DNA from 3 places in the Brevibacillus sp. Leaf182 genome. Region 3 is predicted to be linked to each of the others. Evidence: riboswitches for the same ligand, from Rfam matches in the RefSeq annotation. Region 3 holds a riboswitch; each other region holds the start of a gene.
The links. A riboswitch is a leader RNA that binds a small molecule or an ion and turns the genes downstream of it on or off. The one in region 3 is predicted to bind cobalamin.
Positions count from the first base shown of each region.

Region 1: another riboswitch for cobalamin. It lies ahead of nrdI (class Ib ribonucleoside-diphosphate reductase assembly flavoprotein NrdI); the one in region 3 lies ahead of ASG16_RS19795 (ABC transporter substrate-binding protein).
Region 2: another riboswitch for cobalamin. It lies ahead of ASG16_RS08570 (energy-coupling factor ABC transporter permease); the one in region 3 lies ahead of ASG16_RS19795 (ABC transporter substrate-binding protein).

Region 1 is NZ_LMPN02000037.1:370,471-381,081, forward strand. It holds gene nrdF (class 1b ribonucleoside-diphosphate reductase subunit beta) at 1-798, opposite strand, end outside; gene nrdE (class 1b ribonucleoside-diphosphate reductase subunit alpha) at 854-2,938, opposite strand; gene nrdI (class Ib ribonucleoside-diphosphate reductase assembly flavoprotein NrdI) at 2,925-3,284, opposite strand; cobalamin riboswitch at 3,446-3,645, opposite strand; gene ASG16_RS28755 (alpha/beta hydrolase) at 3,816-4,637, shown strand; gene ASG16_RS28760 (ACT domain-containing protein) at 4,670-5,182, opposite strand; gene ASG16_RS28765 (hypothetical protein) at 5,222-5,551, opposite strand; gene mnmA (tRNA 2-thiouridine(34) synthase MnmA) at 5,574-6,686, opposite strand; gene tlp (small acid-soluble spore protein Tlp) at 6,825-7,043, opposite strand; gene ASG16_RS28780 (hypothetical protein) at 7,168-7,383, shown strand; gene ASG16_RS28785 (DUF952 domain-containing protein) at 7,388-7,738, opposite strand; gene ASG16_RS28790 (hypothetical protein) at 7,758-8,003, opposite strand; gene ASG16_RS28795 (glycerophosphodiester phosphodiesterase family protein) at 8,169-9,176, shown strand; gene ASG16_RS28800 (hypothetical protein) at 9,249-9,434, shown strand; gene ASG16_RS28805 (P1 family peptidase) at 9,496-10,548, opposite strand; gene ASG16_RS28810 (GNAT family N-acetyltransferase) at 10,550-10,611, opposite strand, start outside.
Region 2 is NZ_LMPN02000018.1:155,262-165,872, reverse strand. It holds gene ASG16_RS08585 (spore germination protein) at 1-471, opposite strand, end outside; gene ASG16_RS08580 (GerAB/ArcD/ProY family transporter) at 461-1,561, opposite strand; gene ASG16_RS08575 (quinone-dependent dihydroorotate dehydrogenase) at 1,713-2,804, shown strand; cobalamin riboswitch at 2,938-3,131, shown strand; gene ASG16_RS08570 (energy-coupling factor ABC transporter permease) at 3,275-4,039, shown strand; gene ASG16_RS08565 (energy-coupling factor ABC transporter substrate-binding protein) at 4,036-4,320, shown strand; gene cbiQ (cobalt ECF transporter T component CbiQ) at 4,317-5,114, shown strand; gene ASG16_RS08555 (energy-coupling factor ABC transporter ATP-binding protein) at 5,111-5,959, shown strand; gene ASG16_RS30850 (hypothetical protein) at 6,015-6,179, shown strand; gene ASG16_RS08550 (hypothetical protein) at 6,367-6,861, shown strand; gene ASG16_RS08545 (hypothetical protein) at 7,080-7,634, shown strand; gene ASG16_RS08540 (hypothetical protein) at 7,802-8,230, shown strand; gene yjcZ (sporulation protein YjcZ) at 8,252-8,431, shown strand; gene ASG16_RS08530 (hypothetical protein) at 8,515-8,799, shown strand; gene ASG16_RS08525 (L,D-transpeptidase family protein) at 8,823-9,536, opposite strand; gene glnA (type I glutamate--ammonia ligase) at 9,658-10,611, opposite strand, start outside.
Region 3 is NZ_LMPN02000027.1:84,072-94,682, reverse strand. It holds gene lepA (translation elongation factor 4) at 1-202, opposite strand, end outside; gene ASG16_RS19835 (HIT family protein) at 394-882, shown strand; gene ASG16_RS19830 (GNAT family N-acetyltransferase) at 860-1,738, shown strand; gene ASG16_RS19825 (hypothetical protein) at 1,793-2,797, opposite strand; gene ASG16_RS19820 (sigma-70 family RNA polymerase sigma factor) at 2,767-3,315, opposite strand; gene ASG16_RS19815 (methyltransferase domain-containing protein) at 3,373-4,386, opposite strand; gene ASG16_RS30710 (hypothetical protein) at 4,411-4,584, opposite strand; gene ASG16_RS19810 (dipeptidase) at 4,608-5,651, opposite strand; gene ASG16_RS19805 (ABC transporter ATP-binding protein) at 5,905-6,720, opposite strand; gene ASG16_RS19800 (FecCD family ABC transporter permease) at 6,717-7,775, opposite strand; gene ASG16_RS19795 (ABC transporter substrate-binding protein) at 7,800-8,819, opposite strand; cobalamin riboswitch at 8,990-9,189, opposite strand; gene ASG16_RS19790 (M24 family metallopeptidase) at 9,206-10,297, opposite strand; gene ASG16_RS19785 (alpha/beta fold hydrolase) at 10,422-10,611, shown strand, end outside.

The sequences.
Region 1 (10,611 bases), on a different contig from region 3:
CAGCCCCAGATTCATCAATGCTTTGTTCGCGTTGTAGCGCACATAAGCATGAACCTCGTCAGCCAACCCGATTTCCGTATACAACGAAGTCGTATACGCCTCTTCATTTTCTTGCAGCTCATGCAAAAGGGCATACAGCTCCTCTTTTGCTGCGGTCTGCTCGACCACACTCAGACCTTGATAGACTTCTTGCGCGAGAACGCCGACATAGAGTCCGTGGATGCTCTCGTCGCGAACAATCAGGTCGATAATTTCCCCGCTGCTTGTCATCTTTCCTTGCCCCGCCAAATAGAGCGGATAGAAGAAGCCGCTGTAAAACAGATAGCTTTCCAGGAAGACGGACGCTACCATCGCCATGTACAAGTCTTTTGGTTTCTCAATTTCTTGATAGCGTTTCGAGATGAGGGCGGCTTTCTTTTGCAAATGTGGATTGTTTTCTACCCACGAAAAAATACCGTCAATCTCTTCTGTCGATGCCAGCGTTGTAAAAATACTGCTGTACGATTTGGCATGGATTTGCTCCATCATGCCCATGAAGGCGAGAACCGCTTTTCTTTGCAGTCCATCGACATGCTCCATGATCTTCGGCATCCCTACTCCTCCTTGAACCGTATCCAGCAAGGTGAGACCGCCCAATACTTTTTTATACGTGTCCCGTTCAGTCGCACTGAGCTCCATCCAGGACATCTTGTCATCTGACAGCGGAATCTCATCATCCGTCCAGAACTGCATGATGTTTTGATTCCAAAACGTCATCGTAAAATCGTCGTCCGGCCTGTTCCAATTGACTGCTTTCATATGGCGTTCCTCTTCTCTTTGTGCTTGATGCTTTTCCATTTATAAATCGAGTCCACTAAACAGCGCAGCTAATGCACTCTTCTACAGTCAAATGCTTCGTACGTGTATAGTAGAGCGACTTCAGACCTTTTTTCGCTGCGTAAATGTAATAGCGAGCCAGTTCTCTGGTGGAAATATTGCTGTTCACGTGCAGCACAGTCGATATTCCTTGGTCGATGTGCTCTTGAATTTCGGCAATCAAATCAATTACTTTGAATTGATCGATTACATACGCCGATTTGTAGTAAAAATAGTTTTCCTGCGACAAGTACGGCATCGGATAATACGTCGTAGAGTTGGCATACGTTCTTGTTTCGATATGCTCAACGATTGGCATCACACTAGAAGTCGCATTCTGAATGTAGGAAATGCTCTGTGTCGGCGCAATCGCCAAACGGTACGCATGGTAAACGCCATGCTTTTGCACCTTTTGCTGTAGGTCAGCCCAATCCTCTGGCGTCGGAATGTGCATTCCTTCGAAGAGAAGCTTTGCTTTTTCCGTCCGAGGGCTGTAATCGTTCGTTACGTACTTGTTAAAATAAGTGCCTTTTGCATATTCCGATTGTTCAAAGCCCAAGAACGTCTTGCCTGTTTCCTTGGCAATTTCCATGCTTTTTTCCAAGGAGTAGAAGTTCATCATCATGAAAAACGTACGAGCGAAATCCTTCGCTTCTTCACTCTCGTAAGCGATTCTGTTCTTTGCCAGATAACCGTTCAGGTTCATCGCACCAAGCCCTACGGAGTGCAGCTCGCGGTTTGCCTTTTGAACGCCTGGAGCGTTTTCTACACGCGTCATGTCACTGACGGCAGTAATGGCTTCGATTCCTTCGTGAACGGATTCACGGATCATTTTTCGTTCCATCACATTGACAATATTGAGCGATGCCAGATTGCAGCTAATATCGCGACGGATGATATCCATCTCGCCGTAATTGGTGATCGTCGAAGTCTCTTGTAGCTGGAAGATTTCCGTGCACAGGTTGGACATTTTTACCGAACCGAGATCTTTCAGCGCATGGTTGTTGTTCGCATTCGTTTTGTTCATGATGTACGGATAGCCCGATTCCATTTGGATCATCGCGATTTTGGTCAACATCTCGCGTGCGCTCATCACAGTCTTTTTCTTGATGCGATCGTTTGCCAAGAGCTCCTCGTACATGTCATCGAGGTCCATATCATCCAGATGTACGCCGTATTCTTTGTACACGGAGAACGGAGCAAACACGGTCAACGGCTTGTTTTCCTCAGCCAGCTTGTAGAACACATTCGGTACGATCAGGCCGATGGACAACGTTTTGATACGTGCTTTTTCATCCGCATTGATCTTTTTGCAATCGAGAAACTCGTTGATATCCCAGCCGAAGATGTTGTAGTACGCTGCTCCTGAGCCTTTGCGTTGGCCCATCTGATCCGCGTAGGAAAACGCATCCTCCAACAGCTTGAGAACGGGCATGACACCTTTTGCTGCGCCCTCGACGCCTTTGATCGGCTCTCCCCGTCCGCGAAGCTTGGACAGGTTCACAGCTACACCGCCGCCAATTTTGGATAGCTGCATACAAGTTCCCAAAATAAAGTTGATGGAGTTCAGTGAATCATCCATTTCGAGCAAGAAGCAGGAGACCATTTCCCCGCGGCGGCTTTTGCCTGCGTTCAGGAAGGTTGGTGTCGCTGGCTGCAAGCGTTGATCCATCATGGATACTGTTAAACGCTTGGCGAGCTCAAAGTCACCTTGTCCAAGGGACAGTGCCACAACGGCCACCCGGTCTGGATACTGCTCCAAGTACATCGATTTATCGTTCGTTTTCAAGGCGTAATCTTTATAAAATTTGGAGATAGCCATGTACGAAGCAAATTGAAAATCAGCATCATAGGCCAAACGGAAAACTTCATCGACCTGCTCAACAGTGTATGTTTCATAGACGTTTTCATAGAAGTCATTCTCGATCAAATAGTCCATGCGTTCTTTGACACTGCCAAAAGTCATCGTGTTGGACTGCACTTCTTCCATGAAGACCGCAACCGCTTCCCGATCCTTTTCCAGTTGATAAAATCCGTCATTGCCACGCTGCATCAGTTCGTTGTTCAATTCAATATGCCGCAATTGCTGCCACCCCACTCGTAAATTGTTCCACGTCACGGCCGGTACCGGACAGTTCAAATTTAGAAATCACCGGAACGCCGTATTGGCTCGCGATCGTATCCGCGCTTTTGGCAAAGCTGGTTCCCCAGTTGCGGTTGCCGCTGGCAGATACTCCGCGCAGATGGACATGATTTCGCTTCAGGAACGTCGCCACCTTCTCCGGCACTTGTCCGAATCCCGTCGTGTATGTGATCAAAATGAATGGCTCGTCCAGCACCATATCTTGATCAATTTCCACATGTGGCAAATTAATTTTGTTGACGAATCTTCGGACGTTTCCTGTTTTTGAATCATAAGCGATTATCATGTCCCTCATCCTATCCTGCATTTTTTACTCTGTATGTATGTTATTTAGCCAAAGTAAAAGCGCATCCGACGTTTACATGTCGAATGCGCGTGATGACTTCCATCTAGCAATTCGCCAATGCGAATTGAGCGCTCGAACACTTCCCTATCTCCCGTAGGTTAAACAGTGCAAGCGGTTAGGCAGGTCTCCTGGCTTTTGGATCATCGCTCCATTTTTACCTTCCCGATCGTTCATGATCAGTGGCATTCTTCCGCAAATGGAACTCTCTCATTACAGTGGCGGGACCGCGTCGGACTCTCACCGACTTCCCTATTAAGTCTACCAAATCTGGCTGGCAAACACCTTACCGCATCAATATGTAGTTGGTAAAACTTACTTTACCTCAATATATCGTAGGAGTCAAGCTCAGTATGCGCTCTTTTCGAAAACTAACTATTCTCCTTTTTCGGCTATTGCTAATCTCTGGTTCTCGTTCATATAATAGATTTTGTGCGTGTTGGTTAGCCATGGAAAGATTGGAGAGTAGCCCTCATGAAAAGCACCGACTATCAACCTGTCGTCATTCCTCGTTCTTACAGTAAACGCATGACTTATCAAGAGCGGGACTATCATATTTTCGTAAGTATTCCTGCCGATCCCCCTCCGGAATCAGGCTTTCCCGTCATATATTTGCTAGATGGCAACTCTGTTTTTGCCACCATGACCGAAGCGATACGGATACAATCACGTGGCCCTGAACGAACTGGCGTGTATCCTGCTATCGTCGTCGGGATTGGGTATCCAACGGACGATCCGTACCATCCTGCCCGTTTCTTTGATTACACGTATGAAGTTCCCGCCTCAGAGCTTCCTGGCAACCCAAAAGGAGCCGACTGGCCTCAGATGGGGGGAGCCGAGCAGTTCCTCACCTTTTTGGAGGGGGAGCTCAAGCCTAGCATCGAAAACGACTTCCCCATCGATCGGACGGAGCAAGCGATTTTTGGACATTCACTTGGTGGGTTGTTTGTCTTGCATGTACTTTTGTCGAGACCACACGCTTTTCAGCGGTATATAGCTGGCAGTCCCTCGATCCACTGGAATGAGAGTGTTCTGATTGCGAAGGAGAGCCAATTGCCGAGCCTGCTGACAGATGACCTCGACGTCCATGCGCTCCTCACCATCGGGGAGCTGGAAAACGATGGCCGGTTCTTGGTCAAAGAAAAATCCCTGGCGATGGTCGAACGATTGTCCTCCATGGGCAAAGGTCAAATCAAGGCTTCCTTCCAAGAATTTGCGGCCGAAAATCATTCGTCCGTTTTGCCAGTCTTGGTTAGCCAAGGACTCAAATTCGCTACGAAAAAAACTGCCCGCTAAAAAACGGGCAGTTTTTGTTTATCATGATTCGCTTACTGTAGAGATAACACTTTGGTGATTTGGGGCAGCTCTTCGATGGCAGATACAATCGTCGGTGTAATCTCTTCATCGGCCACAGAGATAAGCAGGGCATTCTTCCCTTTTTGCTCGCGCGATACATTCAACTTGGAAACATTGATTTGATATTCAGCCAGTTTTCGTGAGACGTCATATATCACGCCTGGATAATCGATATGGTGAACCAACAACCCATGGGCCCCTGGAGGTATGCGACACGCGCAGTAATTGATTTCACTGATGTACACTTCTCTCCAATCTTGCGCGAAGGTATACTTGTTCGCCCCTACCCGCAAAACCGCCAAATGATTCGCATATTCGCCGGAGCTATGTTGGACAGGTACCTTCGTACCGAGTCCTTCCACTAACAGCGTTGCGATTTCCTCTTTATTTTCATGAGCAAGAATACTTAATTGTGCACTCGCTAACTCTGGCTCGAGTCTTCGAATCAGTTCAGCCAGCTCACGCAGTCCAGCATGTTGGGTCATGTGATGCCTTCACTCTCCCAGTCAGGTTTATCCTTGTTTTCACGGCAGAATCCATGCTTCTGGCTCTTTCTTGATGGAGGATTCATTATCAGCACGATACCAAGCCGTCAACGTTTGCCCATCTTTCGTATAGTAGATGCGGTAGATGGTATTGCCTTTTCCGCTGTTGGTAAAAGGACTTTCTTCCAGCGGAACCGCTGTCACTCCACCCGAGGTAACAACCCCGCCGTTCTCCTTGATGACGTTTTGGATCGTCGCCATATGCTCTTTCCCCAAGGAGGCCATCCCGAAATAAGAGATGATCGCCAAGAGAACCGCTCCGGCCAAAAACGAAACGATAATCACTTTTGATTTTTTCGCAGCATCCACCGAGTGCTTCCCCCGTCTTATCTTAGTTCTCTTTATCGACTAAGCGTACCTTGTCAATCGTACCGCCACCCAAGCATACTTCCCCATCGTAGAAGACGACAGCCTGACCAGGTGTCACTGCTTTTTGCGGCTGATCAAATACCACTTCTACGGTACCATCCTCCAGCGGATGAACGGTTACCCCCTGATCCGGCTGGCGATAACGGAATTTCGCTGTACAAGTAAACGTTTCGGAAGGCTTCTTGTCACTCACCCAGCTCACGTTGGTCGCCAAGAGACTCTTCGAGTACAGACGAATATGATCAGAGCCTTCACCGACGATCAGGACATTCCGCTCCAGATCTTTGTCTACAACAAACCAAGGCTGTCCGCTCGTGCCATGACCTCCGCCAATACCCAAGCCTTGTCGTTGACCCAGTGTATAGTACATCAGTCCGTCGTGCGTACCGATGACTGCTCCATCTACGGTCTCGATATTTCCTTGTTTGGCAGGCAAATAGTTTTGCAAAAACTCGCGGAAGTTGCGCTCGCCAATAAAGCAGATCCCTGTACTATCCTTCTTTTTCGCTGTATAGAGTCCTGCTTTCTCTGCGATCTCCCTCACTTGAGGTTTCGGAAGGTGACCAATCGGGAACATCGTTTTGGATAGCTGTTCTTGGCCCAATACATTCAAGAAGTAAGTCTGGTCCTTGTTGTTGTCAGCACCACGAATCAGCTTGTACTCACCATCGATGTACTTGACCTGCGCGTAATGGCCGGTAGCAATATAATCTGCCCCAAGATCCATGACCTTGGCGAGAAGCTCACCGAACTTGATTTCACGGTTGCACATGACATCCGGATTCGGTGTACGTCCCCGTTTATATTCATCCAAAAAATACTGGAATACCTTGTCCATGTATTCTTTTTCAAAGTTTACCGTGTAATATGGAATGCCGATCTGTTCACAGACGCGCCGGACATCCTGGAAGTCTTCTTCCGCCGTGCAGTGGCCGAATTCATCGGTATCATCCCAGTTTTTCATGAAGATGCCGATGACGTCATATCCCTGTTGCTTAAGCAGGTAAGCCGTCACGGAGGAGTCGACTCCGCCGGACATGCCGACAACGACGCGTGTATCTTCTGGTCGCTTCATAAGTCTTTCTCCTCTTTTTCAATTTGTACCATTACAGATTACCATGTTTCACAAAACAAATCATGTTTTGTTGCACTTTTGCCCGATAGAATAAAAAACGCCTGACGCGTAGTTGGCGCCAGACGTTGGTTAACAAGCTTAAGCCTGCGAAGATTCATCCTTGATTTCCGCGCGATATCCCTCGATGCTTTCTTCACGACGCTGATTTTTCGCTTCGAGGGTTGCTTTTTCCTCAGCAGAAATCTCTCCAGCATGAGCCGTCAGGTAATCTTCGGACTCACGAATGTTCTCTTCCGTATTGGAAATCATCTGTTGAAGTTTTTCTGCGTTGTCAGAACGGTCATCCGGCTTCGCCATAATCGATACGCCTCCTACAAAGGGTTATATTCAACACCTTTACCATTGTGCGCCAATCATGGTTTCTTTATGTACCCGTGTTATAATAGAAGAAACGGATTAAACGAAAAAGAGGGTTTCACCTATGGCTTCCTTAGATTTGTTGGAAAGAAAGCTGCTTCGGATCATCTCTGATACCGATCCTGTACGACTGAAACGACAATGGGTGAAGGGGCAAAAGGTACCTGAATCCGAAGTGGAACAGCGCATGCGAATCGATCTTCTCTTGCGCAGACTCGACAAGCTACCTGAGGCCAAGCGCCAAGAAGTGCTGGCGCTACTCAAATGGTTTAGCTGGTAGAAGATTAACGGATGGACGTTCCCAGACGCCACTGACCGTCTATCCGATTCATTTGCTTCCTATCTACAATCGCCTCTTGATTCAGCGGTCCGTAGATGTGCGGATAAAGCAATCCATCCTTCGCTGCCTCGTATTTGACTTCCGAAGTCGTTTTTGTTTCATCGACAACGAGTACATACAACTCCTCGTCAAACTGTGCATAGACACGGTTTGCTACCTTTTCAAGCAGCTCGTCCCCTTTTGTCGCGTGAATAAAGCCTTCCTGGTCGTAATCGCGTGGTAAATAATGATCCTTGTCCTTCCACTTTTCCCAGTATGCTTTTGGTACCATGCAGTAAATAATAGAGTTTTGCATGTTTCTCCTCCGAATTCGATTATTTTTTTGGCATTGCTTTGTTCAGGTGACGCATAGCTTTATCATAGAACATCTGGTCCATTCGCCCCTGATCATATCGCCATTGAATGAAGTTACGCAGAGAGTGCAAATCCACCCAGGCATCCTTCGCTTGCGGATTGCGGTCAGGTACCTCTCCCGTTACTTCACCTTCGTAGACAAGCTTCGCCATCTCAGTTGGGTGCATACCGATCTGATAAGCGATTTGGTGTAAAGCTATTTTCATGGAACCTCCCCTTGCTCTTCATGGGATACATCTTATCTTCCGTCTATTGTGCCAGTCTTTTCGAATGATGCCAAGCCCCAAGCACTACTCCCAAAGGATGTACCTTCCTCCCTTGCGTTTTGCTACAATGAACAGAGTATTTGAAGGAAGGGGCGGTATCCCATCATGTCAAAACAACAAAATCAACCACGAAAGAAATGGTTCCAGCGAAAACGCATCTGGGTTCCCCTTCTTTTCGTCACTTTCCTGTTTCTGGGTAACAGCTCTTACCTTGCAAAAGAGCCAGAAGGCGAACCTTTTTTACTTGCTCATCGCGGGATGGCACAAACCTTTCATATGGAGAACATCACCAATGAAACGTGTACGGCGGAACGGATTTATCCACCGGAGCATCCGTACCTGGAAAATACGATTCCGTCCATGCAGGCGGCTTTTGATGCGGGCGCGGACGTTGTGGAGCTCGATGTACAATGGACGAAAGACAATCGATTCGCGGTGTTTCATGACTGGACGCTCGACTGTCGGACAAACGGTACCGGTGTCACGAGAGATTATACCCTGGCCGAATTACAACAGCTTGACATTGGCTACCATTATACAGCGGATGAAGGGAGAACCTTCCCCTTCCGTGGAAAAGGGATTGGCATGATGCCCTCTCTCGATGATGTGCTACAAACATTCCCTGATCGCTCGCTACTTATCCATATTAAAAGCAATGACCCACTCGAGGGGAAGGCGTTAGCGGATGTTTTGGCAAAATTGCCTGCTGAACGACTGGCACAGCTCTCAGTTTATGGCGGTGACAAGCCAATCGAGACATTGAAACAACAACTGCCCCAGTTGCGTGTGATGTCTATGGCGACTATGAAAAGCTGCCTGATCCCGTACATCGCAACCGGTTGGTCCGGATATGTACCAGAAGCTTGTGCGCAAACCCAATTGCATATTCCTGATCAGATTGCCCCATGGCTCTGGGGTTGGCCGAATCGTTTCATGGCAAGAATGGAGGCAAAAGACACCCGCGTGATCCTAGTCGCAGGGAGTGGAGATGTGTCGCAAGGCTTTGATGTTCCGACTGATTTAAAACGAGTTCCAGAGAGCTTTACAGGGGGAATATGGACGAACCGGATTGATCTAATTGGTCCAGCCTTTCACGAAAACGCAGAAAAATAATGAAACGATTCTCCAATATATTCGTATATACTTATACGGAATAGACTTCGAACCTAACTAGGAGTGATTGATATGCTCAAGAAGCTTTTGAAAAATTTACTCGGTAATCACTCATCTTCGCACAAGTACCGGAAATACAGTAGCAGCGATTACAAGCATCGCAGAAAATACAGCTCTAGCAATCGGTACGGACGTTCCCATTACGGCAGCTCTCATTATAAAAGAAAGCACTCCAGCCGTAGCTTCTTCAGCAGTTAAACAACTGTTTAACAAATGATCAGACAACAAAACTCCGCTAACGCTAGCGGAGTCTTTTCATTTAACGAGACATGATTTCTACGAAACGATCCAGTGGCAATGCATGTACGGTTCTGTTTTTCTGGCCTTGTATCGTTTCCGCCATCAACATGGAGTTCAGGATCGCTTCCTTGACTGCTTCGATTGCTGCTTCAAACAGTGCATCCAGTTGTTCGGACGGAAACATTTTCACTGTGCTCATTTGCTCGTCGCCATATGAATAGCAATTTCCTGTGGAGAAGGTCAGAAAGAAATCACCGCTGCCCTCCTCGCCAATTGCGCCGAGCTGTGCCATCGCGAGTGACGCTCGCTTGGAAATGCGCTTGCATTGTGTTGGCAAGAGAGGCGCGTCTGTCGCAATTGTTACCAAGAAAGAACCATCATTTTCAGGTGTTACCCACGGCAATGGAACTTCATTTTCGGAGATCATCTGGCCCACAGGAATACCATTTACTTTTAAATCCTGTCTTCTTCCAAAATTCGTCTGCACCAATGTCCCGACAGTAAACGTGCCACATTCAGTCTCAACGATGCGTGAAGAGGTTCCGATTCCGCCCTTGAATTCGAAGCAGATCATCCCGGTACCTCCACCCACATTGCCTTCCTCGACATTTCCTGTTTGCGCCTCTACAATCGCTTCTTCCAAATCCTCATACTGAATCTGCGTCTTTTCGAGATCACTTAACCAACCATCCCAAGTCTCCGCGACGATTCCATTAGAAAACGGTTCAAGCCCCTCGATTTTTCTCGTCGCACGAGCAAGATGATGATGTGCCAGCCCTAGCAGATGGCTTCCCGTAAATACAATCGGTGTCACAAGCGTACCGGTCTCTTCTATCCAGTGACTTCCCGTAAACTCTCCCGTACCGTTAAAGGAGAAAAAACCAGCAGGAAAATGCTGCCCCTCCAATTGTCCCTCGTTGGGAATTATCACCGTAACACCCGAACAAACGTCTTCCTTGAGAATCGTTTTGTGGCCGACCCGCACTCCTTTTACATCCGTAATTGCATTATACGCTCCTGGGGTACCCGTCCCAATCAATACGCCACATTCTCTCGCTCTTTTTCTCGTCATGTTACTCTCCTGTCGTTTTGAATCTCCCCATAATAATGGTGTTGTAATAATTGCCATCGGAAA
Region 2 (10,611 bases), on a different contig from region 3:
TCTTGTACGCGAGCGCGTTCCGAGAATAAAAGGCTCGTAGGCCAAGGTAATTGTTCTCATACGCTTGCGGATGAGAGCCACGTTTGTGGAGAGATCCTCGACGAAGCCGTCGCGAGGACCTTTGATCGATATCTCTGTATTGGCTTCCTCAGGGCCACGCTCCGGCCGATTGGAGATGTCCCAAGCGAATGGCGGGGAGTCTCCAATGAAAATCAGCAAATCTCCTGCAAACAGTCGCTCCACCCACAACTCTGGGTTCGTGAAGAGTGGGAAAAGAGGCAGGGAGCGCAAATCACCAATAGCCAGGAATCGCTCCAATTGAGGCAACGCCGTATCTTGTAATTGACGAACGTCCGCAAGTCCTTCGCAATAAAGCATCAATACAGGCTGGTCCTCGGATGTGACCGTGCGCAAAAAAACGACGTCCGCACAATGCGCGAGTTTTTCCCGCAGTTCCTCTTCAAGGGTCATAAGGGGCCCCCTCCTGTCTGGATGATTTGCGCAGGGATAGCAGGATGAGCGCGAGTGAGACAACAATCATGGTGACGAAGTAAAGTGGGTAGTATACACGCGATAAGAAGGCTACGAATTGCATGTCGCTGTAAGGGAGGCCGGTGAAGGCGATCATGCTTCCGCCGAAAAACAGCATCATGAATTTGCGTTGCTTTCGGGTTCGTATCGTGATCAAATCTCCTAAAAGAATCAGGCAAAGCGTTATTCGAATAAAAGCACCAGAAAGCCATTGAAAAATCGAGAAAAACTCCATGTTCTCGATGTCTTTTCCGATCGTGAGCAGCCGCCATTGTTCAAATGCAGGAAAACGTTGACGAGCGGACTCCACAGGTCCAAATTCTGCAATTGCTCCTGTCAGTGGGCTGAGTGTCAACAGCAGCGTGATACCGAGCATGACAAAAAAGTGTACGAGTCGAAACGGCTTTCGTACGTGATGCTGGAGCAAAAGGAGCAGAAACAGCTCGGTGAAACCGCCGCCAACGTAAAGCATCCCATGTAGCAGCGGACGAAAACCGTTTTGGAAAAGCGGGAGCAAAAAACTATAATCCTTTTTGGGAATATTGCCAAAAGCAACGAAAAATCCGAGCAACACGACTACGGGGAGCAAGACGCCTGCTGTGATTCCAACGGAGGTCATACCTCCAATAGAAGCGAGTACACATAGCCCGACCAAGGCTAAAGCGGTCACCCACTCGGGTGTACGAGGCAAGTAGTTTACGGTTGTCCAAGTTTGCGTATCGATCAGATTCGTCAGCGCCATTAGGTACAAGCAGATCATGATTGGAACGAGCAAGAGATTGCTGACGATTTTTCCTGACCGTTGTGAAATCCATTCATACAAAGACTTTTGATTCAAACTTCGATTAACCACAAACAGCAAGTACGCCCAGAAGGAAAAAGGGATACCAGCAAGCAACACGCTCAACCAAGCATCTCTTCCGGCTTTACTCAATAAGAGGGGGATGACGGTTACGTGGTTCGTAATGCCGATCGTCAGCATCATCACCATAATGGCTTGACCAATCCCGATTTTTCCGTCCACTTTCATGAAAGACTTATCCCCCTGTGCGTGGTGGTGCTGTTAGGATTTGCCTGCTTGCTTGGAAATATGTATCACGTATAAAGGTTACATCCGTCCGAAAAAGTATGGTATTCTACTATGAGGTAAAAAGGTAGAAACGGAGTAAGGAGTGCAGCCGATGTATCAGCTCATAAGAAAATATCTGTTCCAGCAAGATGCGGAAGAGATTCATGAAAAGACAATTGGTGCCTTAAGGCTGGTGGAGGATTCTGCTCCAGGCAAAAGCATCCTGAAGATGATCTATCAGGTAAAAGACCAGCGGTTGGAGAATAAGCTGTGGGGAATGACGTTTCCGAATCCAGTCGGACTTGCAGCCGGTTTTGATAAAAATGCAGAAGTCTATCATGCGTTAGGTGCTCTTGGTTTTGGGTTTGTGGAAATCGGGACGTTGACGCCGCAGGGGCAGCCAGGCAATCCGAAGCCGCGTTTGTTCCGATTGCCGGAACATCAAGCTGTCATTAACCGGATGGGCTTCAACAATCACGGTGCGTATTTGGCCTCCCAGCATTTGGTCGATTACGCATACTCAGATGTTCCGATTGGGATTAACATCGGAAAAAACAAAGTAACGCCGAATGAAGAGGCGGCCATCGACTATAGCAAATGTATGGACATGCTCTATGCATACGGTCACTACTTCGTCATTAACATCAGCTCTCCGAATACCCCGAATCTGCGTGACTTGCAGGAAACAGAGAGCTTGCGTCATTTGGTGCGTGCAGTAAGGGAAAAGGCATCCGAAATGGAAGCACGTTCCATCAAGAAAAAACCGATATTGCTGAAAGTAGCACCAGACATGTCGGATGAGCACATGCGTGATGTTGTTCACGCTGCTGTTGAAGAAGGCATTTCCGGAATTATCGCTACCAATACGACCTTGTCACGCGAGGCGGTTTCCGGACATCGATTTGCCGAGGAAGCAGGCGGCTTGAGCGGAAGGCCTCTTACGGAGCGTTCCACTGCTTGGGTGAAGGAGATTTATCAAGAAGTAGGAGACAAGGTACCAATCATCGGTGTCGGGGGCATTTATAACGGCGAAGATGCCTACGCGAAAATCCGAGCAGGAGCCAGTCTCATTCAGGTGTATACAGGGATGATTTATCAGGGCCCAGGTATTGCCAAGCAAATCAACAAAAAGCTGCTCAAGCTCATGCAGCGGGATGGTTTTAAACATATTAGTGAAGTAATTGGCGTAGACGCAAAAGAATAGAGAGAACAAGTGCGCATAGGTCGATGGCTCCGTTTGTAGTGGGTCATCGGCTTATGCGTTTTCGCTTATATTCTTCCGATTTATGTAGTGATCCGGTATAATGATGTGGGACAAACATGAATTATCTGTCAATTGTATATTGTCGGCGTTAGGTGCCTTTATGTGAAGCATAAAGGGTAACAGGGAATCGGGTGAAAGTCCCGAGCGGTCCCGCCACTGTAACCAGGGAGCTCTCTTTGAGAAGGAAACCACTCATTTTCGTATGGGGAAGGACAAAGAGCGCATGGATCTGGAAGCCAGGAGACCTACCTATAAGCCACACCCACAGAACCTTCGCGGAAAGGAGCGGTGAATACGGGCAATGAGGCTGTATAGTCAGTCTGTTGTTTTGTGTGCACATCTCGTCCAGTGATGGATGGGATTTTTTTGTTTGTAGGAATAGAACGAAAGTCAGTGAAGGAGGAATGAACATGAATCGATCTCGTCTGGTATCTACTGGTCTGATGATCGCGGGCTTTGTCCTGTATTTTTTGCTCAATGAACCAGAGACAGGACATGCAATGCACATCATGGAGGGGTATTTGCCATTATCCTGGGCCTTATTTTGGTGGGCTGTCTTCTTGCCGTTTTTTATCCTTGGAATTCGCTCGATTAACAAAATTGTAAAAGAACATCCCGAAATGAAGCTCCTTATTGGCGTTGCTGGAGCGTTTACGTTTGTTTTATCTGCACTGAAAATCCCTTCGGTTACAGGCAGCAGCTCTCACCCGACTGGAACGGGCCTTGGCGCCATTATGTTTGGGCCTTTTGCGATGTCTGTATTAGGGAGCATGGTGCTCTTGTTTCAAGCCTTGCTTTTGGCACATGGAGGCTTGACTACGCTAGGTGCAAATGCTGTATCCATGGCTGTAGTAGGACCACTGGTGGCATACGGAATCTATCAGATGATCATGAAAGTGGGCGGAAGCCAGCGTCTGGCTGTTTTTGCGGCGGCTGCTTTGGCTGACCTCGCTACGTATGTGGTGACTTCCATTCAACTGGCGCTCGCATTCCCGGCTGAATCTGGTGGAGTGTTGGCCTCGTTTGCCAAATTTGCAGGAATTTTTGCATTCACGCAAGTACCGCTCGCAATCAGTGAAGGTCTGTTGACCGTTCTTGTTTGGAACTGGTTGTTATCTTACAACGCAAAAGAGCTTACACAGCTTCGTTTGCTCAAACGGGAGGAATCGCTGTGAAAAAAGGATGGAACTGGCTATTACTCTTGGGGGTAATCGTACTGGCGATTGTCCCGTTGTTGCTGGTGCAGGATTCGGAATTTGGCGGCGCAGACGGCGTGGCGGAGGAAGCGATCAAGGAAATTGCCCCGAACTACGAACCGTGGTTCCAGCCGCTGATAGAACCGCCAGGAGGAGAGACGGAGAGTCTATTGTTTGCGGTGCAGGCGGCGTTGGGAGCGGGAGTGGTTGGCTACGCTGTGGGCTTGTACAAAGGTCGGTTGGATAAGCGGAAAAAATGAACGGGCTCCAACTTGATTCTCTCTCTTATCAAAACAGGCTGAAACGTCTGCCTACAGCACATAAGCTATTGCTGGCGAGTGCATTGTTACTGCTCGTCCTGGTGGGACATGTATGGATGCAGATGGCTGTCGTTGTCTGGATGTCGGTATGGATAGTGGTGTATGCCCGTATTCCTGTACGTATCTACTGTGCCTTTATGATCGTGTCGCTCTCGTTTTTCATGGCGGGGCTCCCTGCCCTATTGGTAGAAGGAGCGAGGGCAGGTGAAGTACAGGTCCAGGTCGCGGCAGTATGGGAACTGGGTTCGTATGTGCTCTATGTACCGATGTCCTCCTTCAGTAAAGTTTGGATCTTATTTTGGCGTACCATGGCGAGCTTATCTTGCTTTGCCTTCATTTTGTTTACTGTGCCGTTTGCTGAAATCTTGCAGGTGCTTCGCCGGCTTCGTATGCCTGTCATTGTGACTGACTTATTAATGATCATGTATCGGTTTATTTTTGTGTTGATAACGATTTCTCACCAGCTCTGGATTGCCCAACGTTCTCGTGGAGGTCATCGCGGCTTCCGCGCGACGCTTCGAGATGCAGGAGTTCTCGTTGCGCAATTGTTTGTCAGAGCGATGCGCAAATATGAAGCCTTGCACAAAGGGATGGCGGCTAGAGGCTTCGGGGAGAGCATGCAGGTGCTCGCGTTTCATACCCACGCTCGTTCGCGACGCTATGAGTGGGAGTCAATCGCAGGCTGTATGCTGCTGGTACTGCTTGAGTGGTGGACAGGAGGTTGGCGGTTATGACATCACGGTTGTTGGAGTTCATCGATTTGCAGTACACGTATCCGGGAGGGCGGGGACCCGTCCTGTCTGGGTTGTCCTTATGGATTCCAGAGGGGAAGAAATGTGTCCTTTTGGGACGAAATGGCTGTGGGAAATCGACCTTGTTCTTGCATGGAAACGGGATCATCGAGCCACAGCAGGGACAGGTGCTGTGGAGGGGGAAACCGCTGGTCTACAAACGAGCCGCCCTGCAAGAAATGACGCAAAAGGTAGGCTTGGTCTTTCAAGATCCCGAGCATCAGCTAATCGCAAGCACGGTCGCGGAAGATATATCCTACGGTTTATGCAATCAAAAGCTGCCTCTGGACGTAATCCGGGAGAAGGTAGAAAAGGTGCTGGATGCATTCGGGTTGAGAGAGCTGGCAGAAGCTCCGATTCATCATTTGAGCCTGGGACAAAAAAGGCGTCTCGCACTCGCAGGGGTCATGGTCATGGAGCCCGAGCTATTGCTGTTGGACGAGCCTACTGCGTATCTGGATCGCTATCAGACAAAAAATTTGCTACGCGAGCTCGATGCCATTCATCGGCAAGGAACGACTGTTTTGATGGCGACACATGATATGGATATTGCGTTTGAATGGGCAGAGTGGATTTGCATCATGGATGAAGGCAGGCTTGTGTTTGCGGGAGATCCGCAGGAGGCATTGGAAAATAGAACGATGCTGGAGAGTCTTCATCTGGGTATGCCGTTGCTCGTTGATGTGTGGGAGGCACTCCCTGAGCAGTGGAAGCGGGAACTTGGCGGAAATATTCCACGTTCGGTCGACGAGCTGCGAAAAATGCTCAGTGTTCAGCAAGTGTGGTGAATGGGGTGGCCGCTTTCGGGCAAGCTAACCCCAAAAAGCCATGGAGGTACGCAGTATGGAACAAGACTCTGTCGTGAGTTCATCTGTCCCGAATCATCAGGAAAAAGGAATCTCTCGCCACGTGAAGGATGAACTGTTGTATCAAGTTTTGGAGAAAGATATGACTACCGTCGAGCAGGAAAAAAAGCTAAAAGATGATTATTTAAAAGGAAAGGCGTAAATTTGCGCCAAAAAGCCCTTCTCGCCACATAAAGGCGTGAAGGGCTTTTTTGGCGTCTTAGGTAAGCGAGGGATTTGATTCTCGCTGAAAAGGTAAGAAGATTTGTGCGAATTTTGTAGGGATATGTCCATTCATCACGAATAACGTAAAGAAGGCACTTACTTACAATGGGAGAAGTGATGAGGTTGTGATTTCAACTTTGAATAAGACGCTATGCGTTCAGCAACTCGTAGAAAAATTAAGAGACAAGCAGCTTCTTCATGTACCAATCGCTGATCTTCGAGAATCCAATAAAGCGTTGTATGAATACGTCAATCAGCTCAATGACTCGATTGCGATCATTCCGACCACGATTAATTCTGTCATTACAGGCGTCATCCGCTTCCAGGAAGGGTACTTTATTACCTTGGGCATGCTCATTTGGAAAGATGCCAACAAAAAAGGGGCGTTCAAAGAAGGGACATTTCTTTTGTACAAGCATGACGCTCATGATTCGATTGAGGATTGCGTCCATATTACCAATTCCATCGAAAATCACAATCTGATGGAAAGCTTGTTCTTTGCGTGCTGTGAGAGCAAGGATGGCGATTCCGTGCTTTCCTATTCGCATATCGAACATGCGATTACATACGGAGAGCTGTATCGTGACATGAAGTCCAAAATCAAAAAAGGGTTTGCGTAATTACTGCAAAACGAGAGGTGGAAAAGCTTTACATTCCGGATTTTGAGTGATATACTGCTTTAAATTTTAAAAAATTCCAATTGAAGAGGAGTTTACCTATTCATGATGACCAAGAAGTAACGTCTTGCCATTCACCAGTTGGCCCGCCCCCCTCCATGTAAATGGTTTTGTTTACCCACAAATAAAATCCACTTACAACAAAATGGAGGAATATCACGATGAGTAAACCTGAAATGAATGTTGCCCTAGTAGTTGGTCCGGATACGGACCTGGATAGCCAAGCAATCCGAAATACACTTGAGTATTTTGGAGCCCGAGTCTTTACGTACTGGATTGGTCGACCAAGCGATTTAATTGATGTATTGAATGGCACCGACCTTTACCCAAATACCGACATGATTGTTCTGAATTTCCATGGCGATGAGGGAAGCCTCATCATGCCAGAACTGGGCGAGGACGTTTACGAGGAAGGAGAACCAAAGGGTGATTTTGGTCCTGACGAGGTTAGACGGTTTGCCAAGCTGGATGGAAAAATCGTGTTAGGTAACGGATGCTCGCTTGGTGATCCCGAATTAGCGAAGGCCTTTCTGGACAGTGGTTGCCACACGTATATCGGGCCAGATGATTACCCGGATGGAAATTCTGCGTTGATGTTCGCACTGCGCTTTTTCTACGAGGTAATTCAAAACAAGAAAAGCGTGGAAGAAGCTTTTCGAATCGCAAAAGCAACGGATGAAGAAACTGAGATGTATCAGCTTTATGTAAAAGAGTAATTGCAACGCAAAGGGAGCCTTGTATGAGGCTCTTTTTGCATTCTTCTGCCCGAGTTATCATACATCTTTGTCGAGAATTGTCAGGTTGTTATTCTTGTTGGCAGTCATATTTTGGATTATGGTAGGAGAGATTCACTTCAATAGAGGAGGTATTTCCCTTGAAAAAAATGGCTTTTTTCATAGTGGCTCTCGTTATAATGTTGGCTGGATGTAGCTCTGGGCAATCAACGGATACGCCAGCACCTGTGCCAACAACGCCAACTGGCAAGGCTCCAACACCTGAGGCAACCGCGCCAGCAACACCAGCAGCAACTACCCCAGCTACATCAACACCTGAAGCGACTGCTCCTGCGGCGACAGAAAAAGCGACGATCACGAAGAGTGAATTTGAACAGATTGAAAATGGGATGAGCTTTGAGGAAGTAAAAAAAATAGTGGGCGGGGAAGGCGAACTGCTCGCTGAGGTTGGTAAAGCAGGAGAGGAAGGACACACGATCGTCTACATGTATGAGGGAGAAGGGACGATTGGAGCAAATGCAAATTTTTCTTTCCGAGGCGGGATTCTGCAAGTAAAATCGCAAATCGGACTGCAATAGGATGAAAAAGGGCGCAGGCAAATGCTTGCGTCCTTTTTGCTTAGTAGGTCATGGTACAGGCAAAACTTCCGCGAAACGCATACAGTACTGTGTCTAAGGAAAGGAGGAGGCAGAATGGGTTTCTTTAATGGCTTTGATGACTTTGCTCTGATCCTGGTTCTGTTTGTTTTGCTTGTCATTGTCGGATGTGATTGTGATTAGGAAACGGGTTTAGCAAAGAGTAATGCAAAGGGACATACAATCCCTTTGCATTATTCATTTATGAATGGAGGGGAGGGTGAAAAGTGGCTAGAAAAATCCATGGTTTTACCCCTGAGTTTTCTGACTGGCTCAAGTCGAATAAGGTCTCGGTCAGAAAGTTGCAAAAAAATCCTGAATCCCTTGGTCAGTATTATCAAGAGTGGGCAAAAACAAGCCGTAGGACGAGAAAAGAGCCTCGAGCGCCAAGGGTTTCCAATTTAAACCTTGATATGGATACCATTTTAAATGGTGTACGCATAGCAAACGAGGTGTTCAGAACGTTCCAAGGAACAAATGGGATAGGAAGCATGTTTAGAAGGTTCATGTAGTGGATCACGAATCTTGTTGGGCGTTATTCCAGCAATCCCAGCTCTTCGTATACCTTCTTGGACACGACACCGTTTGGTATTAATTTTCGATCATGTTGAAATTTCTTTAGAGCTGCAGTAGTCGAGGATCGAAACTTGCCATCGCATACCCCATGATAATAACCAGCGCTCTTCAATCGAGATTGGATGAGCTGTACATCTCCACCAACATCGCCTTCGGCTAAATCTCTAGGATCGTGGCTCGGGTCCCCCAATACATGACCATAAATCGTTACTTTTGTTCCGAGTGGAATCATCTTGAACAGTTCGATGACATCGTTGTTTCGCATACGGATACAACCATGGCTCAAATGCTGTCCGATGGAGTGTGGCTTGTTTGTGCCGTGGATGCCATAAATTCCCCAAGGGACGTTTAAACCTAACCATCGTGGACCGAATGAGGGTCCCCAATCTTTTCCTTTGGATATGATTTTGTATTCTCCAACTGGTGTAGGTGTAGAAGGATTACCAACTGCGACCGGATAAGTTTTTATTGTTTTTCCATGCTTTTTGACAATTAACTTGTGTTTTCTGGGATAAACCTCAATCGTAATAATCCCTTGGTCGCTTATGATTGGTAACGAATGCTCGGCGTAAACGGTTTTTTGACCGATTTTGATTTCTACAGGAAAGCTTACGGTTAGGAGAAGGATTGCAGCAAAACAAATGAGCAAGCGAGATATCGTTCGATTCACCATTGTAAATGTTCATCCGATCATCTGTTTTTTTCGCAGTACAATTTTAATTTGTGAATGGAAACAGCATTTTATTCGGGAGCAAGTGAAAGCCCTACTCATCAGAGAAGGGCTGTTTCTTTGCTTATAGGTCGTAATACAGCTCATATTCTTTCGGATTCACAGTCCGCTCAACTTGCTCGATCTCACCGCGTTTTTGTGCAATCCAGCCTTCAATTACTTCTTTTGTGAAGACATCCCCTTCGAGCAAGAAGTCATGGTCTTGTTCAAGTGCGACAAGTGCTTCTGCGAGAGAGGCGGGAGCGCTCTTGATTTCATGTTTTTCCGCATCGGACAAGTCGTAGATGTTTTTATCCATTGGGCCGAAGCCGAGTTCACGCGGGTCGAGCTTGCGCTTGATGCCATCGAGGCCAGCCATCAGCATGGCAGCAAAAGCCAAGTACGGGTTAGCAGTAGAGTCCGGGGTGCGGAACTCAATGCGGGACGCTTTTGGGGTAACGGCAGCAATCGGAATCCGAACGGCAGCAGAGCGATTGCCTTTGGAGAAGACCAAATTCACGGGTGCTTCGTAGCCGGGAACCAGACGCTTGAACGAGTTGGTGCTTGGGTTCGTCAAGGCGATCAGTGCAGGGGCGTGTTGCAAAATACCGCCAATGTAGTGCAGCGCAGTTTCACTTAGATTTGCGTAACCACCTTGCTCATAGAACAACGGGGTATCGCCGTTAAACAAGCTTTGGTGAACGTGCATGCCAGATCCGTTGTCTCCAACGATTGGTTTTGGCATGAAGGTAGCCGTTTTGCCGTGTTTGGCAGCTACATTGCGCACGATGTATTTGAACAGCAATAAATTGTCTGCTGTACGAGTCAGTGTATCGAAGCGGAAATTAATCTCACCTTGACCGGCTGTCGCCACCTCATGGTGATGACGCTCTACATGCATGCCGCATTTCGTCATCAACGTGCACATTTCATTGCGGATATCCATTTGGGAGTCGGTTGGTTGAACAGGGAAGTATCCGCCCTTGTTGCGTACTTTGTAGCCGAGGTTTTGTCCTTCTTTTCCTGTGTTCCAGAAAGC
Region 3 (10,611 bases):
TCAAACGCACGGCATTGAGCTTAATCGTAATCCCGCGCTCTTTTTCCAGCTCCATCGTGTCAAGAAACTGGGCTTCCATCTCACGTGCAGTCAAAGCACCGGTCAGCTCCAAAATGCGGTCTGCCAGCGTCGACTTTCCATGGTCAATGTGGGCGATGATGGAAAAATTTCGTATCCTTTTTTGTCTTTCACGACGATCCATGTGTTGTTCGTTCCCTCCCACGCGAATCCATTCAAACGTTCAGATTGCGCCTCACAAAAAATACACTAACAGTAATTATAACAAACCGATGATATAAAGAGCAACCAAAGAGAATCAGGCATTTGCCTCCTTTTTCTCGTATCCAAACTTTTCCTGTGCTAAAGTGGTAACTAGCATGGAGGTGGCTAGGTGTGAAACTACAGCAAGGCGATTGTTTGGGCTGTCGGTTGGCGCATGGAATCGAAGTAGCGCATATCGTCTATGAAAACGAATGGGTCGCGTGCCTCTTGGATATCGATCCTTTTTCGGAAGGTCACATGCTCATTCTCCCGAAGCAGCATTCTGTAGAGTGGACAGACTTGGATGAACGTACGATGCAAAAGGTATGCGAGGCAGTCACATCTCTGTCCCATGGCCTTAACAAGTTGTACAAGCCCGATGGCATTACTATTTGTCAAAACGGCGGTGCTTTCAACGAGCTGACTCATTTTCATATGCACGTCATCCCTCGATTTCAATATGATGGTTTCGCGTGGAGTGATCCGCTTCACGAGCATGGAGCTGCGAGCCGTTTGGCCGCTACCCGTACAAAAGTGGCGGAAGCATTACACAATCTCTTCGGCGATACCGCCGTGAACACAAAGAAAGAAACGGAGAATGATCAAAGTGAACAGCGTTGACTCTTGCTTGCATTCCTTAACGATATCGGATATTCCTGGACTCATTGCCTTATCTGATTCCGTAGGCTGGGATTACGACGAAGCTGAAATTCGCACAATTCTGTCTATCGGAACCGTATATGGTCACAAAGACACGAGTGGCACCCTCCTTTCATGTGCAGCTATCATCCCCTACGATGACAAGCTTGCGAGCATCGGTATGGTGATCGTCCATCCCTCGTCACAAGGCAAAGGATTTGGCCGACAGCTCATGAAGGCGTGCATGACGTCTGTTTCTACCGATACAACGATCATGCTCATTGCGACTCCAGAAGGCGAGCCACTGTACAAAAATCTCGGGTTCCAGACAGTGGATCGTATTCAAAAATTTATCGCTGAACGCCTTGTGCCTAAAGCACCTCGACAAAACGAAGTCCCTGACGAATTTGAAATTGTACCAATGGCGTTGAACGATTTTCCGGGCGTGGTTGCATTGGACAAAGCAGCACATGGTAGCAGGCGCACTCATTTTCTCGAGACACGCATGAGACAAGCTACTACCTGTCTCGTAGCCAAAAATCGCTCCGGCAATATCATCGGGTATGGCTTCGCCGTTCAAGGCCCAGTCAACCTAATCGCGGGACCGATCGTCGCAGAAAATGCCATCATGGCTGAACACCTCCTGTACAAGCTGACACAACATCATACCGGACGTGTGCGGATAGACGTACCAGATGAGCAAGCAACGTTTCATAATTATTTGAAGCAAACCGGCTTTACACAAGTTTCTCATCCCCCAGTGATGGTTGCGAATGGCCATAGCCTGCCCCGCCGCAATGGGACATACTTGGCGATAGGTGCTCAAATATACGGATAAAAATAAATAGCGAAAAACGGACCTTCTTTTACGCAAAGGTCCGTTTTGTCATTCTTACTTTTTGTTTGGTCGATTGTGAACTTGCTCCAGCACTTTAGGTGGAAACAATTTTTGCAGACTGCTCTGGTAGTTGCTGCCGTCCTCGGGCATTTGGAAGTCCGTTACCCGATAATCATTTCCATTGTAGGCGATTTGAAAGACCATGGGTGCACGGAGCGCGGAAGAGTTGCTACCCGTTATTTTCACCCAAGCATATACGGTTCGTTTCGCAGCATCGGGCGCTTCCACACCGAGGAGCTCAACGCTTATCTCGCGCTGTTTTCCCAGCCACCCCAGCTTATCGTTTTCTGTCCCCAAATACTGTTGAATAATAGGCCCGACAAGTTGACGGTTCGCGGGTGCTATCCCTTTTTTCACCTCGACAAAAACTTGTCCGAGATGTTTGCCTCCTGTTCTTACTTCCAGCTTCCATTTTCCTGGTTCTGGTAACACAATCCCTGAAGGAAAATGTCCATCTGCATCGTATAACGGGTCCATAACCTCGTACCTGCCCAACGACAGACGGGTCCCATTGGTGTTGTAAGCAGCGATCTCTACTTCCTCTGCGTAGTCCCCATTCAACAGCCATATCACCCGCTGCGTCTGCCCTTCGTAGAAACCGTCCTGATCTGTCATGATGCGGACAGGCCTTTCTCCCAAATAAGAAAAGGATTGATTGTCGTAAGTGGATGACAAAGAAGGCGACAGCTTCCATAAATCGGCTTCGACGATTTGTCCTCCTGGTAACAAGGCGGGTACTTGTGTCTCTTGTTGGGAAGGTCTCATCTCATGCTGTGCAGATTGTCTCTCCTCCTGAATGGGAAGCCCGAACCACAATAGCAAGCCCATCGTCAGCACAACGCCTGGCAAGGCTAGCTTCCTCCAGCCAGTCATCCACCCTGTCCCGGGCCTCACCCTCTGCCGCACTCGCTCTTCCATCGATGCAGTGAACTGTACATCACGAAAAACGGTCTGATCTGCCCGTTCCTTTAAGTCCGTGAGCCATCGGTTTTCGTCCATTCCCAGTCCCTCCCCTCTCCCATTCTCTTCCGAAGCTGCTGTCTGGCCCTATGCAACCGAGTTCTGACTGTTCCTTCCGTTACCCCAAGCACATCCGCCACCTCTCCGATGGATAAATCCGCATAGTAATGAAGGGCAATCACTTGACGATAGAGTGGAGGAAGCTGCAACACTTCTGCTACGAGCTGGTCCCTCTCGGCTTGATCGAGCACAAGACTTTCTGTAGAAAGCTCCCCATCCTGTCTAATCCACGAGCGGGGAAGGATATGACGAAACGACCAAGAACGCAAATAACCTTTGCACTCATTAACCGCGATTCGATACAACCACGTGTGCACACTGCTCTCCTGCCTAAATCGGGGAAGATGCCGATACACCTTGACGAATACATCCTGTGTAATATCCTCTGCCAAGCTGCGATCTTTGACCAAAAAAGTGACGAGTCGAAGCACGCGGGTCCCATACTCCCTCATGATTTGTTCAAACGCAGCATCTGTCGTTTGCTGCAATTTTTCCAAGGGCGCGACCTCCTTCACTCGCATTTATACTGGTTAGATGCAGCAGCAGACGTTTTGTTACAAAGTGGTGGAAGAAATTTTTTTCGCCAAAATCGTCCAGCGAGTGGCTCCACCCGGTGTCCCGACAGGTTCCGCGAATGGATACCCACCATGCTGCCAACGATCCATATCATAGCCCGTGTCCGCTTGACTCGGTTCGCACTCTTGCTTGTGGAATACATTCTCTTTGCTATAGGTGACATGAAAGCCTGATCCTTCCAGTAACAGCTCAAGCTCTGTAGGCAAAAGCAGCGCCATCTCGCGCTCTACACGATACCTCGGCTGCTCGATCTGATCAAGAAAAGTCTCATAAGTAAGCGTGTAGCGGAACTTTTGGTCCAAGAGCGAGGTTTCACCCTCTACCTTTTGATACACCATACGGTCCGGGAAAACGAATTTGCGTTGCATCGTTGTCCATTGAGTTTTTACTGGCGGCAAGAGTAAATCAATGGCCACTGTCCCGTCCTCTGTTATGTAATCGTGGATGACCGAAAGCAATTGACGTTGCTTGGCCCTACAGGTGGCCTGCTGAAAAATCCCTTCCGGAAGAAGCACATGCGTAAATTGCCGATCAAGCTCCAACTCCCATATATTTTGTTCTACCAGCTCCAGCCGTTCTTCTTTTCCTTTCAACATGCGCCGTTTCTTTTTGGAGGCCATCTCCAGCATATCCGGGCTCCAATCGATCCCGCAGACGGACAAGTCATTCCGTGCCAGCTCAATGGCAATTCTCCCTGTTCCAACACCCAGCTCCAGCACGGAGATTGGTGATTGCTCCGCTTCTCCCAGCAACCAGTTTCGATAAAAAGCGATGCTGGCCTTCCCGGCAAACTGATCGTAATACGTAGCTTCTACGTTTGTGTACTTCGTTTCAGGAAGCGGCAAGTGCCGACCTTCCTCGTCCATCCCGCATTCGGTACACACAGAACCTGCTAAATGAGGAAAAGGCACCCCAGGCGGGACGCCATTTTTCGTATCACCTAGCCACTCATCGTAACGGAACTTGCATTTTTTGCAACTGTAGATAGTCATAATGCTTTAGATACCTCCTGAAGATTACTTACTTCCCCCAGACTGCAAGAGAGGGAGCTTGATATGACTCGGATACTGGCTGTCATGGTAGACACGTTGCGAGGCAATGACTGTCTCGGTTTCCAATCTGTATCCCGCGCTGAGCTGGCTGCATAGAGAACGGCCAAAAGAGACTTGTTTGCACCCAGTCTGTACCATCCGTCATTCCTCCTGTATCTGATCTACTTCCACACTTCCTGATACACTCTGAGGAAATTACCACCCAAGATTCCTTCGATTTCTGTATCTGTGTACCCGCGCTTCATCAGCTCACGCGTCATTTCCGGAAGTGACGCATGACCTTTTACTACATCAAATGGCATCTCTTTGGTTTTGGCAATCTTATCCAAGGGCAAATATTTCGTCAAATCATCGCACAGATCTAGGCCCATACCAATGTGCCTTGCTCCGACAAGCTTCTTCATATAGTCAACATGATCAATCAGTCTCTCAATAGTTGCGCCAGCGCTGCTCGCCGCTGTGAACATGCTACATGCATTCAACCCGACAAGTCCGTCCTTTTCCGCAATCGCTTTGATCTGCTCATCTGTCAAATTCCGCATCGTTGGCACGACTGTTCGGCTGTTGGAATGAGAAGCAATCACTGGCTTTTCAGCGATTTCCATCACGTCCCAGAACCCTTCGTCATTCAAATGGCTCACATCGATAACGATGCCCAGCTTTTCCGCTTCCTCGATGAGATGCACACCGAAATCAGTGATGCCTCCTTTTTTCCCTTCGCGCACCGGTGCAAAAAAGCTGCCGTCCCCAACGAAGTTGCGCCGACTCCATACCAGCCCCATCATCCGTACACCAAGCTCATAAAAGACACGCAAGAGACTCAAATCGTTATGCAGCGGCTCTGCCCCTTCCAACGACAGGATGAACGATACTTTTTGTTCCGCTCTTGCCCGTTGCAAATCATCTAGATTTTTGGCGATGACGATGTGCTCGGGTGACTCTGCCGCCTCTGCATGCATAGCGCTGATCTGGTTGAGCGCCTTGCGCAGACTCATCTCCGGTACAAAAGCATCCTCTACAAACACCGCTGCCACGATGGAATGCACACCCCCTTGCTGGAACCGTGGCAAATACTCCGTCTCGATCATTTTGGTTCGACCGTATCCACGCTGAATCTCCACATCCATCAGCAGATCAAAATGCCCATCCAGAACGTGAACACCGTCATGAAATTTGCGCGCCTGTTCTTTCGTTACTTCCGCCATTCGGGTCATCTCCCATCTTGTTTTATGGATTTTTCTTATCGAGATAGAAATCGAATATATCCAACAAATTCGCGACGTATTGCACAGCTCCTTTGATCAATAAGAGACCCTTTTCATCCAACTGGTCAGCCTAGTAGGCCCTGTTCGCTCGTCACATCCTGTCCCAGGCTTCTTATGGCGTCCGCTTAACAAAAAAGGACGCCGACCAGGCATCCTCTCATATGAAAACCAAAGAAACTCAGCTCCGCCACCCCTATCCGTTGGCTCCACTCACGACCTTCTGGACAGATGGCTTCACACGGATCGCTTCCGAGTAGAAATACACATGCTTTTTGCCTGTAATGGGGTGCGTCGTCACTTCTGTCTCTACTCCGAAAACATCTAGGATCAGCTTGGGTGTCAAAACTTCCTCTGGCGTCCCCGATGTAACGATTTCCCCCTCACAGATCACGTACAGCCGATCGCAGTACATCGCAGCAATATTGAGATCATGCAACGAAGACAAGACCGTAATCCCCAGCGTTTTGACCAGATCCATCACCTGCAACTGGTATCGAACATCCAGATGATTCGTCGGTTCATCAAGGACAAGGAACTGGGCTTGCTGCACCAAAGCTCTAGCAATCAGCACCCGCTGCTTCTCCCCACCTGATAAACTGAAAAAGCTGCGATCAGCGTATGTATGCATCCCTACCCTCTGTAGTGCATCTTCACAGATCCGAACGTCCTCTGCGTTATCTGACTGAAATAGCCGCTTATGCGGAGCACGTCCCATATTCACGATTTCGGTTACCGAAAAATCGAATTCAACAGAGGACTCCTGCCGTACTGCCGCCATTCGCTGAGCGTTTTGACGTGAGGTTAACTTGTATACGTCGTCGCCATCAAGCGAGATCCATCCCGAACGTGGCTTCAATACGCGATAAATGCTTTTTAGCAACGTGGATTTTCCGCTGCCATTCGGCCCGATCAGCCCCACAAACTCTCCGGACCGCACCTCCAGACTAACATGGCGAAGAATTCCCTTTTTCTCCAGTTCGACCGATATATTCTCAACCAACAAATTCATCGTCCGCTACCTCCAAAGGAATAAGAACTCCGCAACATCAACCAGATAAAGAATGGACCTCCACACAGCGCTGTCAAAATACCAATCGGCAGTTCTTCCGGTGCAAATGCAAGCCTGGCGACTACATCGACCCAGATTAGAAATATCGCGCCAAACAATGCGCTGACAGGCAGGACACGTCTGTGATCTGATCCGACCATCACACGGACGATGTGGGGCATCATTAATCCGACAAAACCGATTGATCCCGCAATGGACACAATCACCCCCGTAAGCAGTGCCGTGATCACCAGGAGAAGCTTGCGGAATTGTACCGTATTAACCCCCAATGTCCCTGCTGACTCCTCGCCCATCAGCATCGCATTGAGCGAGCGGTATTGGGCCATTAAGACGATGAGGCAGATGACGACAATCAATGTAGGGATCGTCAGGTACTCCCATTTCCCCCCAGCCAGACTGCCACTTAACCAAAACAGGACTGTCCCAATTCCATGCTCATTCGGCGCTGAAAAAACAAGAAGACTGGTAATGGCCGACAAGATCGCAGATATCGCAATTCCAGCCATGAGCAGGCGTACCGTCGAGTTTTGTCCTCCAATACGGGATAGCGTAAAAATGAGAATAATTGACACAAGGGAGCCTGTAAAAGCGCCAAAGGATAGTGCATACTGCCCGTACATGCTGAATGCTCCGAATATAATCACCGAGGTAGCGCCAACCGAAGCACCTGAAGATACGCCTAATACATACGGGTCAGCCAGGGAGTTGCGAACCAACGACTGGATGGCTACTCCCACGACAGACAGACCTGCGCCGACGATCGCCCCCAAGAGAACACGTGGAAAGCGTATATCCCAAATAATCGTTTGCTCCCCTTTGGACCAATCCACCTCAATCCATTGGTTCAACATCGGAATTTTTGATAAGGCGATTTTCCATACCGTTGTCGGCTTAATCTCCACTGAACCCAAGGTAACTGCAAACGTAATGGAGAGGAAGAGTCCGACCAGTAGAGTAATGATGATATAAGGTAACTTGATCTGTTGCAGTGCTATTCCCTCCCTTAAAAGGGTCGTACTCTATTTGAATTTATCCGGGTAGAGTCCTTCCGCCAAAATTTTTAGCGCAATCGGTCCTCGAACGCCTTCAGAAGCCGCAGACAATGGCAATACCATTAGTCGTTGATTTTTAATTGCCGGGATATCCGCCAGTTCTTTTTTGGTCAAAAGGAAATTACGTTTTTGCTCGACGGTTCTATCACCGTAGTCTACGATAATAATCACGTCTGGATTGCGACTCACTACTTGTTCCCAACTAACCTCTGCCCAACCCTTTTGAATGTCATCAAAAATGTTCTTACCGCCAGCAGTCTTGATTAAGGACGTCATGTAGTTGTTGGCTGCTGTGAATGGCTTATCTTCCCCGTTGTCGTACACGAACACGTTAAGTGGCTCGTCCACCTTGCCAATTTTACTAAGCGTTTGGTCCATTTCACTCTTCATTTTATTGATCAAATCATTGGCTTTGTCTTCCACACGGAAAATGCGTCCAATATTCGTAATGTCTGCAAACACATCGTCGATAGTCGGGCCAGGCATGCTTGATGACGCTTGCAGATACGATTTGATGCCGACCTTTTCCAAGTCCTGCATAGATCCTACGCCCTTTTCGCCGAATCCGCTTTTCCATCCAGCGTACACGAAGTCTGGGTTGGCTGCCAGCAGCACTTCTTTCGTTGGATACTTATCAGACAGTACCGGAATCTTGTCGTAATCTGCTTTGAGCTCTGGAAGGATTTCATCATCTAGGTAAGCGGTTCCGACCATTTTATCAGCAAGGCCCAGTGCCAGCATGATTTCGGTGACGTGTTGGTTCAATGTCACGGCACGCTCAGGTGCTGTTGGATAGGTCATTTCGATGCCATTATTGGTTAGTGTTACTGACTTGCCCTCTGCTGCTGGAGCAGCCGTTTGTTCTGTTTTGGCTGGAGCCTGTGTTGTCGTAGAGGAGCCGCATGCCGAAACCAAAAGCATGGCAGCTGTCATGATACCGAAAGCTAGTCCTTTCATTACTGTATGTGTTTTGTATGCCTTAAACATCTGTCATCCCCTTTTCTGTATATATATGATGGGTTGAACCAAATCCTCCAAAAAAAAAGCACCCCCCATTTCAATCGGGAGGTGCATGACAAACGTAGATATAGCGATAAGCAGGCGCAAAGGCGCCCGTTCATAGACTACTTCCACATCTGCCCCATCCTCGTGGGTCGATTGTATATGCTCGCATGGCAGGTCTCCTGGCTTACGAATCAACACCCCCAGCTACCTTCCCATTTTTTGTCTTGCAAAAAACAGTGGCTATTCGCTAGGCGCTCCTCGTTACAGTGGCGGGACCGCGCCGGTTTCTCACCGGACTTCCCTTTTAAGCTGACGGCATTTACCATCTAGCACCATTCGATACGTATTCAATTTTTACGATTTATTCATTAGTTGATAGAAGTCAGTTTTTTCGGGAACTGCGTGAGAATTTCAACGCCCGTTTCCGTAACCAATACATCGTCTTCAATCCGCACGCCGCCTACACCTGGCAGATAGATGCCCGGCTCGATCGTAAAGACCATCCCTGGACGAAGTACTTCTTGGTTCTGGCTGTGAACAGACGGATATTCATGTACATCCATCCCAAGTCCATGCCCTAGACGGTGCATAAAGTATTCTCCGTAGCCTTTTGCGGTGATGACATCGCGCGCAGTTTTGTCCAAATGTGCAAAGGTCACACCCGGACGAATCTCAGCAATTGCCGCTTCGTTGGCAGCCAATACTGTCTCGTAAATTTCTTGAAGCTGGGCACTGATCTCGCCTACAGCAAAGGTACGGGTAATATCCGATACATATCCGTTCGCTGCTACCCCAATATCAAACAAAAGCAAGTCGCCTTCTTGCACTTGGCGCGTTCCTGGTTTCCCGTGTGGCAGTGCCGACTTCTCCCCTGCCAATACCATGGACGTAAAGGATGGACCTTCGGCACCCAAACGCTTCATCTGGAATTCCAGCTCAGCTACGATTTCTGTCTCGGTCATGCCTGTCTTGACTTTTTTCAGGGTCTCCCGCAAGGAATCCTCGACCAACTGAACCGCGTGCTTCAGACGATCCACTTCATCCGCGGATTTGATCAAACGCATTTCACGCAGTGGCTCTTCCACGTCTACATAGCTCGACGCCAGAACAACCTGTCCAAGTGCTTCATAGCGCTCGACAGTCATATGACTTTTCTCAATACCCAGCTTCGTCAAGTTCGCTGGCAACACTTGCTTGAGGATTTCATACGGGTTTTGGATATCCGTATGTGTATGGATATCTTGAACGAACGAAGCCTCTGCCGCTGCCTCACGATCAAGAGCAGGTACAATTAAAGAAGGTTTTCCCTCCGCAGGAATAACGAGACCCATAAAACGTTCATGCGGGTCTGTAAAAAATCCGGTCAAATAGTAGACGTGCTTGGGAGAGGTAATCAACACCGCGTTCAGCTCTTGCTCTGTCAAAAACGTGTGGAGCTTCGAAATGCGCTCTTGAAACAACTTCTTCACCCTGCTTTCACCAATTATTCTATTGCGAGAATACCACTTCCCCATCAAAAAAAGAAGACTTCAATTGAAAAATCTACTTCGTATCGGACAACCTAAGAGTGGGGTGAAAACGAAAATGGAACAAATACTCGTCCATCAGGATGGCAAGCAGTTTGCTTTTCACATATCAGGGAAAGGCCAGCCGCTATTGTGTATCCATGCACCATGCATCGGCTCTATCAATTTTGTTTATCAGCAAACACTCGCAGATACATATCAGCTCATTGTCCCTGATCTGCCCGGACATGGCGACAGTTCACCGATGG